4 regions of the Rothia sp. CCM 9417 genome follow, and region 2 is predicted to be linked to each of the others. Evidence: riboswitches for the same ligand, from Rfam matches in the RefSeq annotation. Region 2 holds a riboswitch; each other region holds the start of a gene.

Region 1 (3,274 bases), on a different contig from region 2:
GGATATCCGTATTCTGGCGCCGGCAGAGGCCACCCAGTTCTCCATTGACCGGATCCGCCAGGGCCAGGACACTATCTCTGTGACCGGTAACGTTTTGCGTGACTACCTGACTGACCTCTTCCCCATTCTGGAGCTGGGCACCAGCGCCAAGATGCTCTCCATTGTTCCGCTCATTAATGGTGGTGGCCTCTTTGAGACCGGCGCGGGCGGTTCAGCACCTAAGCACGTTCAGCAGCTGGTGGAAGAGAACCACCTGCGTTGGGATTCGCTGGGTGAGTTCTTGGCTCTGGCGGCTTCGTTTGAGCACCTGGCCAAGACCAGCGGTAACGCTTCGGCTCAGGTGCTGGCTGACACCTTGGATAAGGCGACCGGTGCCTTCTTGAATGAGAACAAGTCGCCGTCGCGTAAGGTGGGCGAGATTGATAACCGTGGCTCGCACTTCTACCTGGCTAAGTTTTGGGCTCAGGAGCTTGCGGCTCAGACTGAGGATGAGGCTCTGGCGGCTCAGTTCGCGCCGGTAGCGGAGGCGCTGGCGGCGAACGAGGAGCAGATTGTGGCTGAGCTGCTGGCGGTGCAGGGCTCCCCCGCCGAGCTAGGTGGCTACTACAAGCCTGAGGACGCCAAAGCCTCAGCAGTCATGCGCCCCAGCGCAACGCTGAACGAGACATTGGACAGGCTAAAAAATTAATTGAACTATGAAGTGAGTCGGCATCAGCATAAACTGGTGCCGACTTAATTCATTTTTTTGGGGGTAACAATGGATATTGGGAATCTTTCAGAAGTAACCGGGGCTCTCACAGCGGTCGCAGCTCTAATCGCTGCAATATATGCCGCCCGCCAAGCAAACAAACAGCTAAAAGCAATGAATGCACAGTTGGAGTTAGAGAGAGTTAAAGACAACCGAGCTGTAGAGGTCCTTGAACAGTCTCAAGCCTCATTGATATCAGCATGGCTTACAAGCAGAGACTGGTTCTCCTATGTAACTGTCAAGAATTCTTCTCCTGCAAGTATATTTAAGGTATCAATTGAGGTTTCGTTCAGAACTAATGATTATAAAGAGGCTGTTGAAAGCTCATTGCTAAATATCGAAGTGGTCCCTCCAGGTGAATATATCTTTGTAAGAATCCCAAGCAATCCTAATTGCTCGGATGAATATCCCAATCCTACTAATGGCTTCAAACTTACCAAACCCTCTCCGCATCAAAAGGAAAGTGGATGGTCACATGCTTTCCCCGCAACAGGTATTAGAACATCGCCGGTTCTGAATAGTCCAAATTGGCGGGTAGTTAAATTATCTTTTACTGATTCTCATGGGGTTTGCTGGGTTCGTGATGACTCGGGACTAATGAAGAGTAAATAAACCTACTGGCGACTACTTAAAGAGGCCCCGCTGCTGAGCTGTCTGTTTACCGTTCCCTTAAGGTTCTTGTGCCATCGATGGATGGGAAGAAAAGCTTCTTCCCATCCATCGATGTTTTAGGTTACCCCACCCTACCTAAAGCTGTTGGTCTTCGTAGGAGCAATAATCAAGTGGTCGCTCCGCCAGGTGAACCAGGTAGAAAGAATTTCCCTCGCGCACACCCAGCAAATTATTCCCAGGGTTCCAGAGCAAGGGTAAGGCAGAATCCCCCTGAACTGACTCATCAGTTTTTCTGAGGAAGACGCTCAGGCGCTCAGCATCATGGCTCCAAAAAAACCTGTTTTGCCCACCGATAGATAAGCGCACCCTAGTCCCCCGCAGCTCCGTCATAGATACCCTCTGCCAGGTCATATTCGAAGCGTTAAGCCCCAGTGAGGGCGTAACCCGGTGGCCAGGTGCACAGATAGTACAGCGCGAAATAGGGATAGACGGCGATTCTTGCTCTTGTGCCTGAACCGGGTCAGAAAAGTCCTCTGGCTTGTTCCTACACAGTGCAGAACGGATAGCTGATGTCCACGAAAAAATACGACCCACTGTGGGCCTCCTTAAAACAAACGCTACTTTCGCTACGCCTTGTGGGTAGCGACCGATTTTCCTTTGAGAGCACCGTCTGCGTCAGGCGGTTGCCAGCCAACAAGTCAAAGGGCTTACCGTTGGGCTTCTGAATCGTGACACCAACTTAACAAAATAAATGGAAGTTCACAAGCTTTATACACTTCACTATCTGACAAAGACCGCTCAGGAAGCGCTAAGGCCCCGCACCCAAGAGGGTGCGGGGCCTTAGCGCGAGCTGTCAGCTAGTAAGCCTCTAAGAAACTAGGAGGCCTTGGACAGGGATCCAGCCATCTGCTCGGCTAGCTTGGCCGCGCTGTCAGCATTGCTACTGGAAACAGTAAGAACGCTGAAGCCGGTACCGGTGCCAGAAGGCACAACCACAAACACGCCGTGTACGGACACACCGGTAACGTCAAGAGTGTAGCTCAGCTGAGTGCCCTCACCCAGAGGGGTGGAGATCTTCTTGTACTCGCCCGGAGTAGCGTTGATACCCTTAGCCAGTGATTCCATCTCGGCCTGATCAGGCAGGGAAGTAACCAAGACGGGCTCAGCGTTGACGTTCACATTCTCAGCGAAACCATCTTCGTTAGGGGTCACAGAGGTAGCCATCAGATCAAGCTGAGCCATCTGAGACTTAAGCTCCTCAGGGGTGAAGTTAGTTCCCTGGGCGGCCTGATCCAGGTACTCCTGAAGAGCATCAGTGTTGGCAACGGCCTCACTGTCCATCTCCATCCAGCCCTCAGGAACAGCAAAGCTGATCTTATTGTTAGGTGCTGTTACCTTCTTGAAGCCGTCAGGAATAACTGCCTCTACCTTAGCCTCATCAGTGGCAGCTGAGCTGGTCTCCTCCGCTGCCTGGGACTGCTCAGCCGAGGCGCTTGCTGAGCTAGAAGTCTCCGCTGCTGCGCTCTCTTTTTTATCGGATGAGCCACAACCAGCCAGAAGGGCTAGGGACATCAGCGCGACGGTGGGTACAGCCAGCAGGCGGGTTTTGGGTGATACAGCCATAGATTTTTCTCTTTCTCAAAAAGGACTGGGCACTACGATTATAGGCTTGTTTGGGCACACCTCGGCGTTTCGGCATGACATAAACCACTAAAAAGGGGATAAAAAGCCCTAGCCAAGATTCTGGACGCTACGGATAGCCATGGGATCCTGCCAGCTATTGGTAGAGCTTGCCACCGGATTCCTGCAAATAGCAGGAAGGGCAGAGAGACTCATAGCCCACATGAACCCCGTCAATAGCTACCTGGTCACCGGCAAACACAAAACGACCGTCTACAGTGCGCCCATTAAAGA
Region 2 (3,274 bases):
AGGTAGGTTTCGAGCAGGGTTCGGGTGTCCCAGTTTTCGGTGATGTGCTTGGTAAAGGGCACACCGGGGCGGATTCGCTTGACGTCTTTGAGTACTCGATATTCGTGGGCTGTGTCGCGGATATCGGCGCGGTCTTCCCCGGGGTAGCCCAGGGCATCGAGCACGATGGTTTCGTCGTCGGTGCCGGTGGGGTTGGCGGGGTACTCCCAGTGCCAGGCGGTGCTGGCTCTAAAGGGCGGGCCGGGTTCACTAAAGGTGATGGTCAGAACCAGGGAGGGGGTGCGTACTGTGGGGAGCTCCAGCTTTTCGGAGGTGGTCGCTACCGGCAGGGCGCGGGTGAGGGCGGGGTAGAAGTCAGAGAAAAAGGCCGGTAGGTCTTTGGAAGGAACGGTGACCGGTTGACTGGACATCAGGGATTCGGCGACGGCATCGAGCGGTTCGTCCAGCGGAATAAGGACTAGCTCGGCTTCTGGGCTGAGCCAGCGAGGGCGGTGCTGGTGGGGCACGGGTGCCTGGTGGGCCTGTTGAGTTTCTGGCTGGCCGGTGTGAATGGGGGCGCTTTCCTCCACATGGGCTAGTGCCGAGGGCAGGGCGGAGTCCCAGCGGGCGGCGGCGGCAGCTTCTACGTAATTAGCTTGGGCACTCCCACCCAGGGCGATTAAGCCCTGCCGGTTGGTGCCCATCTTGTGGGTGTAGCTTGCCGGAATGGTGTAGGAGCCCCAGCGGAGCAGGGGAGTGAGTTGGAGGGCGTCCTGGGAGCTGCCGCGTTCGGGGACGGGCGTGAGTTCCAGTTCTACCTGCGGGGTGTCGGCAATGACCAGCCCGGTTTCTTTGCCGTGGAGCAGAATGGGCAGGTTGATGTCGTCGGCGGCCCGGAGCATCTGCCAGAGTAGGGATGAATCTACGGTGGAAAGCGATGCCCAGTCGCGGTGGGAGGTGTATATGGATTGGGAGCCGCGAATGACGGCGTAGAACTCGTTGAACCAGGTGGCGTGCTCAGCTAGCAGTCCGGTTCCGGCGGAGCCCGCGGGGTTTCCCGAGAACTTTTCCCAGCTTAGCCCGCCTTTAATCCAGCGGTCACGGGCACCCATCATCAGGGGGCGAGCTTCAATGGTGATGCGGGGTGAGCCGCTGCTTTTGGTCCAGCCATATTTGCCGGGGACGGTCAGGCGCAGGTCAAGGGCACCGGATACTCCGTGGTTGCGGTTGTCGTAGCCGGGGCGGGCGGCTAGGGAATGGGCCAGGGTACGCCGCCAGGTGGGTAGGGCGCTCTGGTCCGGGGTGCTGTCGGCGGGAGCAGGTTGCTCAAGGGGCAGGCTGTCCTGGGGGGCAGCCAGAGATGAGGCGGTGGTGATGCCAAATTTTTCGAGTTCCCGCATGGCTTCTGCGCTGGGTCGGGTGCGGCCGCTCTCAGTAGCGCGGGTGGTCCAGGTGCTTGATGAGGCCGTGAGCGCCCGCTTGGCTTTGGCTGAACGGTCGATGGCGGTCAGCATGAGCGCCACAGCGTGCTTGCAATTGTGGAGCACGGGGCAGGAACAGGTGGCAGAAAAGGAGTAGGAGCCTGCCGCAACTTGGGCCGGGAAAGTGATTCGGGTGCTGTAGGGCTGGGCTGTTGAGCCTGCTACCTGGCCTTCGAGAACCCGTTCGTTTTCGTCGTAGTGGTAGCGGATAACGCTCCCTTTCCGCATAGCGCCCTGCCCCCGGGTGTAGGTGCCTGAGCCCACCTGCCGAATAATGGCGGGTGCTGTGACTGGGATGTCGGGAAATGGTGCTGAATCTGCCACAAAAAACCTCACGCGTGCGGAGTAAATAGACCTAGTCTTCTAGCGTATCGCACGCTGATGAAAGCTGGCACCAGAAGATGAGAGGGAGGTCACGTTTTAAAAAATCTGGGCAAGAGTTTACAGGTGCCTGCGGTGTGAGTTATGGTTATACCAGCTTCAAGAGATTCAACTGTCAAGCTCCGACTTGGTTGAACGCCAACCCCATGTTCACGGGTGGCTCGGATGACGAAGCGGTCTTCATCGCGCATATTGGCGCTGTTTGGTGTAGACAAGAGCAAGTTTCGAAAGGAATGCGCACCTTAAGCGCAACGGCGATATGTCAAACACCCGCCCCCATGTCACTCTTCAAAAGAACAGGTCTGCAGCTGCGACGCCTGCCTGCGGTGGTTTTGTCGCTATCAGTATTCAGGACTATGCGCGTATCTCGAATGAGCGCAGTGAGTTCCTTAACTTCCTTCTGGCTCCTAACCCCAGCGGTATCCCAGCCCCTGAGTACGGTGCGCTGAAAGCTGCATGAGCCACGTCGGTCTGCTCCTTGATTCTGATGTCCTTGCCGAGATTCGCAAGGCTACCCCTCACCAGCAGGTTGTGAACTGCCTGCGCCGGAACTCCTACCGCACCATGTACGTCTCGGTGCTAAGCCTGGGCGAGCTTAAAGGGCTCTACCCCTACCCGCAGACTGAACGGTGGCTGGCTGAGCTGATTGACCGGTTTGGTGACCACCTCCTTGAGGTGGACACGCGGGTGTCTTTGGAGTGGGCCGGTCGTCATGCTGAGAGGCCCTTGCAGGCGGTGGGCTCTGAGTGCCAGGCTCCCCTGGCAAGGGCTGTTTTGGAGGGGCTGATGGCGGCCACAGCGACCGTCCACCGGCTTGAGATTATTTCGGGGAAAGCCGATGTCTACCGCACCTGGGGGGTTAGCGCTGTTAACCCCTGGGAGGACTAAGCAGGGAAGAGCACCCCCAGCCTGTGGATTCTAATAGTTCCGTGTGCGGGAAATCAGCGCCGCCACTGCCCTGCGGGGGATAATCTGCGAGATACCCGCTGCTACCTTATAGGGCAGGGAGGGCACACAGACCGGTTTACCGGCATTGACCGCAGCTATGGCTTCGGTAACTACCTGCTGGGGGCTGAGCCAGAATACGCCCGGCACTTTGGGCTGTTCTTGCCCCATGGCATGATGAAAATCCGAGCGGGTCAGGCCCGGGCAGAGGGCGGTTACATCAATACCTCGGTCCCGGTACTGGATATTTGCTGACTCTGAGACAACTACCATAAACCGTTTGACTGCTGAGTAGGTGCCACCTGGTGTAAAGGCCGCCACCGATGCGACATTGATAATGCGGCCCCTGCCCCTTGGGAGCATGGCGCGGATTGCGGCGTGCATGAGCTGAAGGGGGACAGCTGCCAGGACCTGCACCTGATCCAGATGCCGCTGGGCGGGGGCCTCCTCAAAAGGCTGGCCCAAACCGAAGCCCGCATTATTGACCA
Region 3 (3,274 bases), on a different contig from region 2:
TGTCCTGCAGGGTGAAGGGGGTGAGGAAGGACTGGATGGATTCGGTCTGAACGTATTTGAGTGCTTCGTCCTCATCAAACTGGTCAAGGTCCAGGCCGCTCCAGCCACCGATGATGCCCTGGGAGGATTCAAGGTTCTGGTACTCAAGGTATTCCTCGTACTTGGCCTGAGCCTTCTCGTCGGTCTCATCGACAACAACCGAGAGCATGGCAAGAATCTTGACGTCATCACGCTTGCGACCGGCCTTTTCCGCCTCGTTGCGGATACGTTCGGTCAGTACCTTGGTCAGGTGGGGGCGCAGGGCGGTGATGAAGATAGCCTCAGCATGCTGGCCTGAGAAGGCCTGGCCGCGGCTAGAGGCACCGGCCTGGAAGATAACCGGGGTGCGCTGGGGGGGAGGGCTCAGTCAGGGCGATACCCGGCACCTGGAAGTACTTGCCCTTATGCAGGATGGGGTGGACCTTAGCGGGGTCGGCAAAGATACCGTTTTCGCGGTCGCGCAGAACAGAGTCATCTTCCCAGGAGCCTTCCCAGAGCTTGTAGCAGACGTCCAAGAACTCTTCGGCGATTTCGTAGCGCTCGTCGTGCTCAATCTGGCCGGGGAGCCCCTGGTTTTCAGCGGCGGACTGTAGGTAGGAGGTAACCACGTTGAAGCCTACGCGCCCGCCGGTCAGGTGGTCCAGGGTGGAGTAGGCGCGGGCTAGGGTGTAGGGCTGGTTGTAGGTTACGGCGGCGGTTACGCCAAAGCCCAGGTGTTCGGTGACAGCGGCCATGGCTGAAATTTGGAGGAAGGGGTCACCTACGGGGACCTGGGCACCGTCTTTGAGGACGGGGGCTACGGAGTCCTTGTAGACGTCGTACACGCCCACAACGTCGGCGATGAAGACCGCGTCGAAGAGGCCCTTTTCGCAGACCTTGGCGAGGTCGGTCCAGTATTTGATGGTGTTGTACTCGTCGGCTCGTGAGCGCGGGTGCCTCCATAGGCCGAAGCTCTGGTGGCTGGTGGTGGTCATATCAAAGGCGTTGACGACGATGCGCTTTTTCTCGGTCATGCTGGGGTGGCCCTTTCCTCAGGTAGCGTGTCCTACCCCCTGCGCCCGTACACGGCCTTGCACCTAGGGAAAAGGCGCCCTGCCCTATATCAGAGGGTGGCGCCTGGTTGCGCCGTACTTGCATTACTGCCTGATCTTCATCTGGGGCACCCCGCTACGGGAGAGGGGTGCCGCCCAGCTAGCCAGAGCTTGTCGCTGGGTCTCATGATCATTTGTCTACCAGTGAAACAGACCACGCTGGCAACGGGCAAGAACCGACCGTCACGTTACTTTCTGTGACCGAATATTTCGTGTGTTGGGTGCCCCCACCCCGTTCATAATCGTCATGTTCTTGCCCGGGTAAGGTCTTACAGGTATGGGCTAGTCGCCGACCTATTACCGCGCAACCGAACTAGATAGTAGCCGGAGAGAGGGGTTTAGGAAGTAGCGAAATCTCTGAGGCTTGAGCCTTCTAAACGGTAGCCCAACCATTGGGACTGGTAGGTTGCGCCAATACTTTCATAGAAGTTTCGGGCTGGCTCATTCCAATCAAGGACTACCCAGTCAAGGCGCTTATAGCCACGCTCATGCGCCGTGTCAGCAAGTTTCTTGAGTAGAGCTTTACCGCCCCCAGACCCCCGAGCTTCGGGGCGAACGTAGAGGTCTTCAAGATAGATTCCGTGGCTACCTTCCCACGTTGAATAGTTGAGGAACCATAGGGCAAAACCGTCAATGCGGCGGCCAGGGGTATGGGATTCAAGCACGTACGCAAAAATTGCTGGGTGCTCGCAGAAGAGTTGTTGCGTGAGCGTGCTGACCTTATTTTTTACAGTGCTTTCAGGCTCTTTTTCGTAGGCCGCGAGGTCTTTGATGAGTTGAATGATTTCGGGGACGTCTTCGGCTGTAGCGGTACGGATGCTATTCGGGGTGTTCATACTTTGATTCTACTGCGGGGTGTTCTCCGGAATAATCACAAACTCCGCAGCAGTATTCCCAGGATTCCACGACAAAGGACCAATCATAAAAACCAGCTTCTGCCCCTGATACTGGTTCACCAAATCAATATTCTTCAACAGATCATCAGTGCCGCCAACCACTTTAGGGGTGATAATTAATCCGCACTCAGTAGTTTCTACAGCTATCGCATTTTTACTAGAAGCTACCTTAGTGCCGGTACCCCCTCTAGAAAACCGAGCCGATTCAACAGTACATTCTCTAGGCTCACTATACTTTGAATTCATATAATTCATAAACGGCGTAAAAAGGATAAAGGGCAAACAAAAAATTCCGAAACCAATGTAACAGAGTATTTCTTTACGTGTTAGCTTCCGCTTTTCCATCTGCTCCCCCCTCCAGACACAGCGCAGCCTTACTCTCTGTCATTTCTAGCTACAAACCCACACAAGAAAACTATTCAGAAGATCCAAAATTCACAGGAGAACCATCAGCCTCCTTAATATCCTGAATATTATAGAAATTATCAAATACAAGATACTTATTCACCACAAAAATATACTTCTTACCCACCACCAAACTATCCGTCGTCTCCTCCATACCCACACCATCCAACACAGGACGATAAAGCATCAAAGTCCCACACTCCTCCGTCACAACAGACGAATCAGGACTCGGTGAACTAATCTTTCCCGAACCACGCATACGCCAGACGGTCGAGGCAGACTTCACGGTACAGGTCATCTCCTGGGTATAGTGCGAATCCGTGTACCGTTTAACAGGGGTCATCGCCATAGCAAATAATACGAAAATTATCCAATATAGAATCCAATTCTCCCGTATATAGTTAAAAACCTTTTTCATCAGCACCCCCTACCTTTTTCGGAACAAAATACGCTCGCCGAGCACCCAAATCCTAAGATTTCTGCTCCACCGGCACCTCAACAAACCGACCATCCGCACCAGCACGCAACCGCATCCCACGGCGAGCACGATCATTAATCACCTCAATCTGCGCCTCCGTCTCGTACATAGAATGGAAATACTCCAACTCACCCAAAGCAGGACGAGCCGAAATCTCAAAAGACAAAGCCGAAGGTAACTGCCGGCCAATCCAATACCTATTCACAGTAGAACAACCCGAAAAAGAACGAACCTCCATAGCCTTCTCAAACCGAGCAACCCTCATCTTGACTCGATTCACCCAAGACTCATCAGCCCTAAACACCACCGGACGGTCATACCCACCACGCCCAGCAACACCAAACGTCACCGTAGCCTGGCCCTGA
Region 4 (3,274 bases), on a different contig from region 2:
AGCAGACTTTCCAGGGCTTCTCTGGTGGCTTCATCAGTATTCGGGTCTTCTGCTACTGTTTTCGCTAACTTACGGTTAGCCCGATCCCTGACCGTGTACGGTACCCCATCCATATTCCCCACAATGCCCGGGGCGGCAACAGTGAAAGCCTTTTGCTGGTTTTCATCCAACTGCGCCCACCAGCCCTTATAAGCCTCCGCACGATCAATGTTGCTACCCTGCATCTGCAAAGGAAAACGGGCGAACTCCGGGTGAGCCGCAAAATACTCATTAATCTGCTGGGGTGTCAGCTTACTCAGCGCATCCAATAGCTGAGGCTGAAACTCATCGGATGCAGCAGCGGTTTCGAAAGCAAGAGTCAGAGCCTGAGCATCAAAATCCAGGAAGAAAGAAAGAACCTCATCAGCAGACGAGAAAGGAGCCAGCCCAGAAGCACCAGAAGACCGATCCACAAAGATGCCACCAATACCCGAAATATTGTATCCATTAACGGCGGTTGCTGACCGGGACGTGTATTGCCCCCGAATCTCATCAACCACAGCCTGCTGGGCAGCAATGCAAGCATTTGCCTCTGAGACGTCCTGGCGAAGAGAAAAAATCATTGAACCGCTTAGATCAGCGGACAACCGCCCCAGTGCGGAAGTGAGGGAATGGCGTTCATAAAAGCGGAGTTTATCCTGAGCTTCTTCCTTGTGAATTTGGGCCTGTCGAGCTACCGAAAGAGCCGCGTCAGCCTTTTCCTGCATCTCTCGTAGGTTCTTCTGCCAGTCAGTCAGAACATCGTGAACCCGCTGAAACTCACCGGAGATTTTCTCACACATCGTGGCGCCCAGCTCAAAGGTATGCTCAATTTTGGTGATGCGGTTACTCCTACCGTCAATACACCTACCGCGGTTTAAAACTTTTCTAATAGCATCAATCTCGGTTTTGCGGGTAGACCAGTGGTTAATGGTCGCTTGCCAAGAATCAGGATCACCAGGGCAAGGGTCGCCACCTGTCAGAGGAGACCAATCCGATGGACGTGAACCCATCATGCCACCTACCCTTCTGCCCCATCGGCAATCTTAAAGGCATCGTATGCTGCCTGTGCACCATCCTGCGCATTCTGGAAAGATTCTGCAGCGTCAGAAAGCAAAGAGCTCTCCTGCCCTCCCAGGGCTGCGGCGTGATGTTCAGCCACAGGGTCGTGTGCACTCGCCGGGGTAGGAGCCTTGCTTTCCAAAAAGCCCTCAAAAGACTCCTTAGTTGCCTTGAAAGTATCAATCAGAGTCTGGAGCGTGCTGTATTCAAACTCAAGAACAGGTACGGGCATGAGGCTCCTTAACCTAGGGTGGGAATAATACCTTGTGAACATTGTAGCCAGTTATTCTTCTGGGTCACCTTTCTTACCCCGGGGGGTTACCCATAAGTAACCCAAAGTGGGGGCAGGGCAGCCCGTATCAGAGCCTCGGCGGGCAACCCTGCCCGCCCCCCCATCGTAACTTACGCAATAAACAGACACATGAAGACTTTTTAAAACAGCATCTTGACCAACGATCGTTCGAAAGGGAAAACTAAAAGCAGGTCATGAGAGCCAGCGCTAAGCCCCAGCTAGCTGGCCGGCAACCCTCCACTCGCGGTGGGGTGCCCTGGGTGAAGACCTGGCACACCTCACCGAGAACCGGGTGTGCAAGCGCGGGACCGATGTGCCTCACTAACTCACCCGAGGGCATCAGAACCTTTAACCCCTCTTCAACCAGCCCGATCAGGGCTACCAGGGCCTGGTCTACGCCCGCGACCTGGGCAAGGACGGTGCCTTTGGGGTCAACCTCTCCTACATCCTCAAAGCCCGCGTGGCTCTGCTGCGTGACCTGGGTTCCTCCATCGCACCCACCAACGCCTTCAACATCGCTATCGGCCTGGAAACCCTCTCACTGCGCGTCGAACGCCACGTAGAGAATGCCCGCAAGGTGGCAGACTACCTGCAGGCGCACCCGGCAGTAGAGTCCGTGACTTACTCCGGCCTAAAAACCTCCCCTACTACACCCTGGCGCAGAAGTACCTACCCAAGGGCGCCGGTGCCATCGTTGACTTCACCCTCAAAGACGCTGATTCCGCTACCGCCCAGAGGTTCGTGGACTCCCTGGCCCTGGCCCGCCGGATCGCCCACACCACCTACCGCTGCGCCGCCGAACTAAACTTTCGTTTTGGCCGCGATGCCCAGGAGCAACAGAACATTCTCCACTGCCTACCGGCTGACCGTGGCCGCTACCAGGTAGAGAACTATCTGGACTACCACGGCCAGAAACTGACCGCACGGTTTGACGCTAACTCTTATCTAGCTATCAATGAAGCCCTGCTCTCTCACGACCTTGGCCGTGACAGGAGCGGGCTGCTGAGAGCACTGGCGCTTTCTACCTGCCACTGGACCATTGCCTACGTTGACTCAGATAGGCTCTTCTTCCCCTCCGACTCCCACATTATGGCCGCATCACTACCGCAACCGGTTGAGCCTGAGGTCATTCACTCACCCTGCCGGTACGACGGGTTCCTGATTGAACACGAGCAACTCGAACGCATCCTTGCCCGCAGTCTTGAAGCCCAGGACGCCGCTGACAGGCTAGGGTCAGTAACCCACAAAAAGCACCTGTGGGCGGTAGCCTAAAGTAAGCTCCGCCGGTGATAAATTGGGTACGAAAAGACCGAGGCAAGCTCCGCAAGCTACCCCTAGAACTCAACAGCTAATCGCAGCAGCTGGCAAAATTCGCCTGGCGGGGTAGGTTGCTTACGCTTCACCCATAAGCCGGACTTACAGACTCACCGAGGAGCGTGTCATGAGTCAGCATGTTGCTGAGTATTCAAAAGCCGAGCCCTTCCGCCGGGGAACCCACCTGGTCGTCCTCTTGCACGGCTACGGCTCCCACGAACAAGACCTCATGGGCCTGGTCAACCACCTGCCCCAAGAGGGCATCACCTACGCCTCAGTACGGGCACCCCAGCCGGTAGGCTACGCCCTGCCCGCCGACGCCAAGGACGCCTTCATTGGCGCACCCGCCCTGGGCTACCAGTGGTGGCCACTCAACCAACAACTAGAAACCGTAGGGTTCCGTGCCATCGAACTGGCCGTGGACTACGTCCTGGAATGGCTAGAACCCCTTGCCGCCAACTACCGCAGCCTCAACCTGCTTGGTTTCTCCCAGGGTATGGCCATAGCCACCAGCATTGCCCGCCACCGGCCCGACCTGGTGCGCACTGTGATTGGGCTGTCCGGCTATGTGGTCGACGGGGGAGAGGG

The links. Region 2 has a riboswitch for S-adenosylmethionine ahead of ACN082_RS06025 (nuclease PIN). Riboswitches for the same ligand answer to the same signal wherever they lie in the genome.
Region 1: it holds a riboswitch for S-adenosylmethionine, as region 2 does, so the genes downstream of both, ACN082_RS03250 (hypothetical protein) here and ACN082_RS06025 (nuclease PIN) in region 2, are expected to answer to the same signal.
Region 3: it holds a riboswitch for S-adenosylmethionine, as region 2 does, so the genes downstream of both, ACN082_RS08115 (LLM class flavin-dependent oxidoreductase) here and ACN082_RS06025 (nuclease PIN) in region 2, are expected to answer to the same signal.
Region 4: it holds a riboswitch for S-adenosylmethionine, as region 2 does, so the genes downstream of both, ACN082_RS07520 (PLP-dependent transferase) here and ACN082_RS06025 (nuclease PIN) in region 2, are expected to answer to the same signal.

The regions. Positions count from the first base shown of each region.
Region 1 is NZ_JBLXXT010000001.1:704,385-707,658, reverse strand. Features, by position in the region: gene ACN082_RS03260 (NADP-dependent isocitrate dehydrogenase) at 1-688, shown strand, start outside; gene ACN082_RS03255 (hypothetical protein) at 758-1,360, shown strand; gene ACN082_RS03250 (hypothetical protein) at 1,496-1,954, opposite strand; SAM riboswitch class IV at 1,973-2,088, opposite strand; gene ACN082_RS03245 (hypothetical protein) at 2,237-2,983, opposite strand; gene ACN082_RS03240 (thymidine kinase) at 3,138-3,274, opposite strand, start outside.
Region 2 is NZ_JBLXXT010000003.1:159,485-162,758, reverse strand. Features, by position in the region: gene ACN082_RS06030 (SNF2-related protein) at 1-1,784, opposite strand, end outside; SAM riboswitch class IV at 1,939-2,065, shown strand; gene ACN082_RS06025 (nuclease PIN) at 2,101-2,301, shown strand; gene ACN082_RS06020 (plasmid stabilization protein) at 2,298-2,729, shown strand; gene ACN082_RS06015 (SDR family NAD(P)-dependent oxidoreductase) at 2,760-3,274, opposite strand, start outside.
Region 3 is NZ_JBLXXT010000007.1:1,088-4,361, reverse strand. Features, by position in the region: partial or broken gene ACN082_RS08115 (LLM class flavin-dependent oxidoreductase) at 1-1,052, opposite strand, end outside; SAM riboswitch class IV at 1,162-1,262, opposite strand; gene ACN082_RS08110 (GNAT family N-acetyltransferase) at 1,469-1,966, opposite strand; gene ACN082_RS08105 (hypothetical protein) at 1,976-2,371, opposite strand; gene ACN082_RS08100 (hypothetical protein) at 2,442-2,849, opposite strand; gene ACN082_RS08095 (hypothetical protein) at 2,902-3,274, opposite strand, start outside.
Region 4 is NZ_JBLXXT010000005.1:140,281-143,554, reverse strand. Features, by position in the region: gene ACN082_RS07530 (alpha/beta hydrolase) at 1-1,034, opposite strand, end outside; gene ACN082_RS07525 (hypothetical protein) at 1,040-1,312, opposite strand; SAM riboswitch class IV at 1,563-1,681, shown strand; partial or broken gene ACN082_RS07520 (PLP-dependent transferase) at 1,725-2,149, shown strand; gene ACN082_RS07515 (alpha/beta hydrolase) at 2,814-3,274, shown strand, end outside.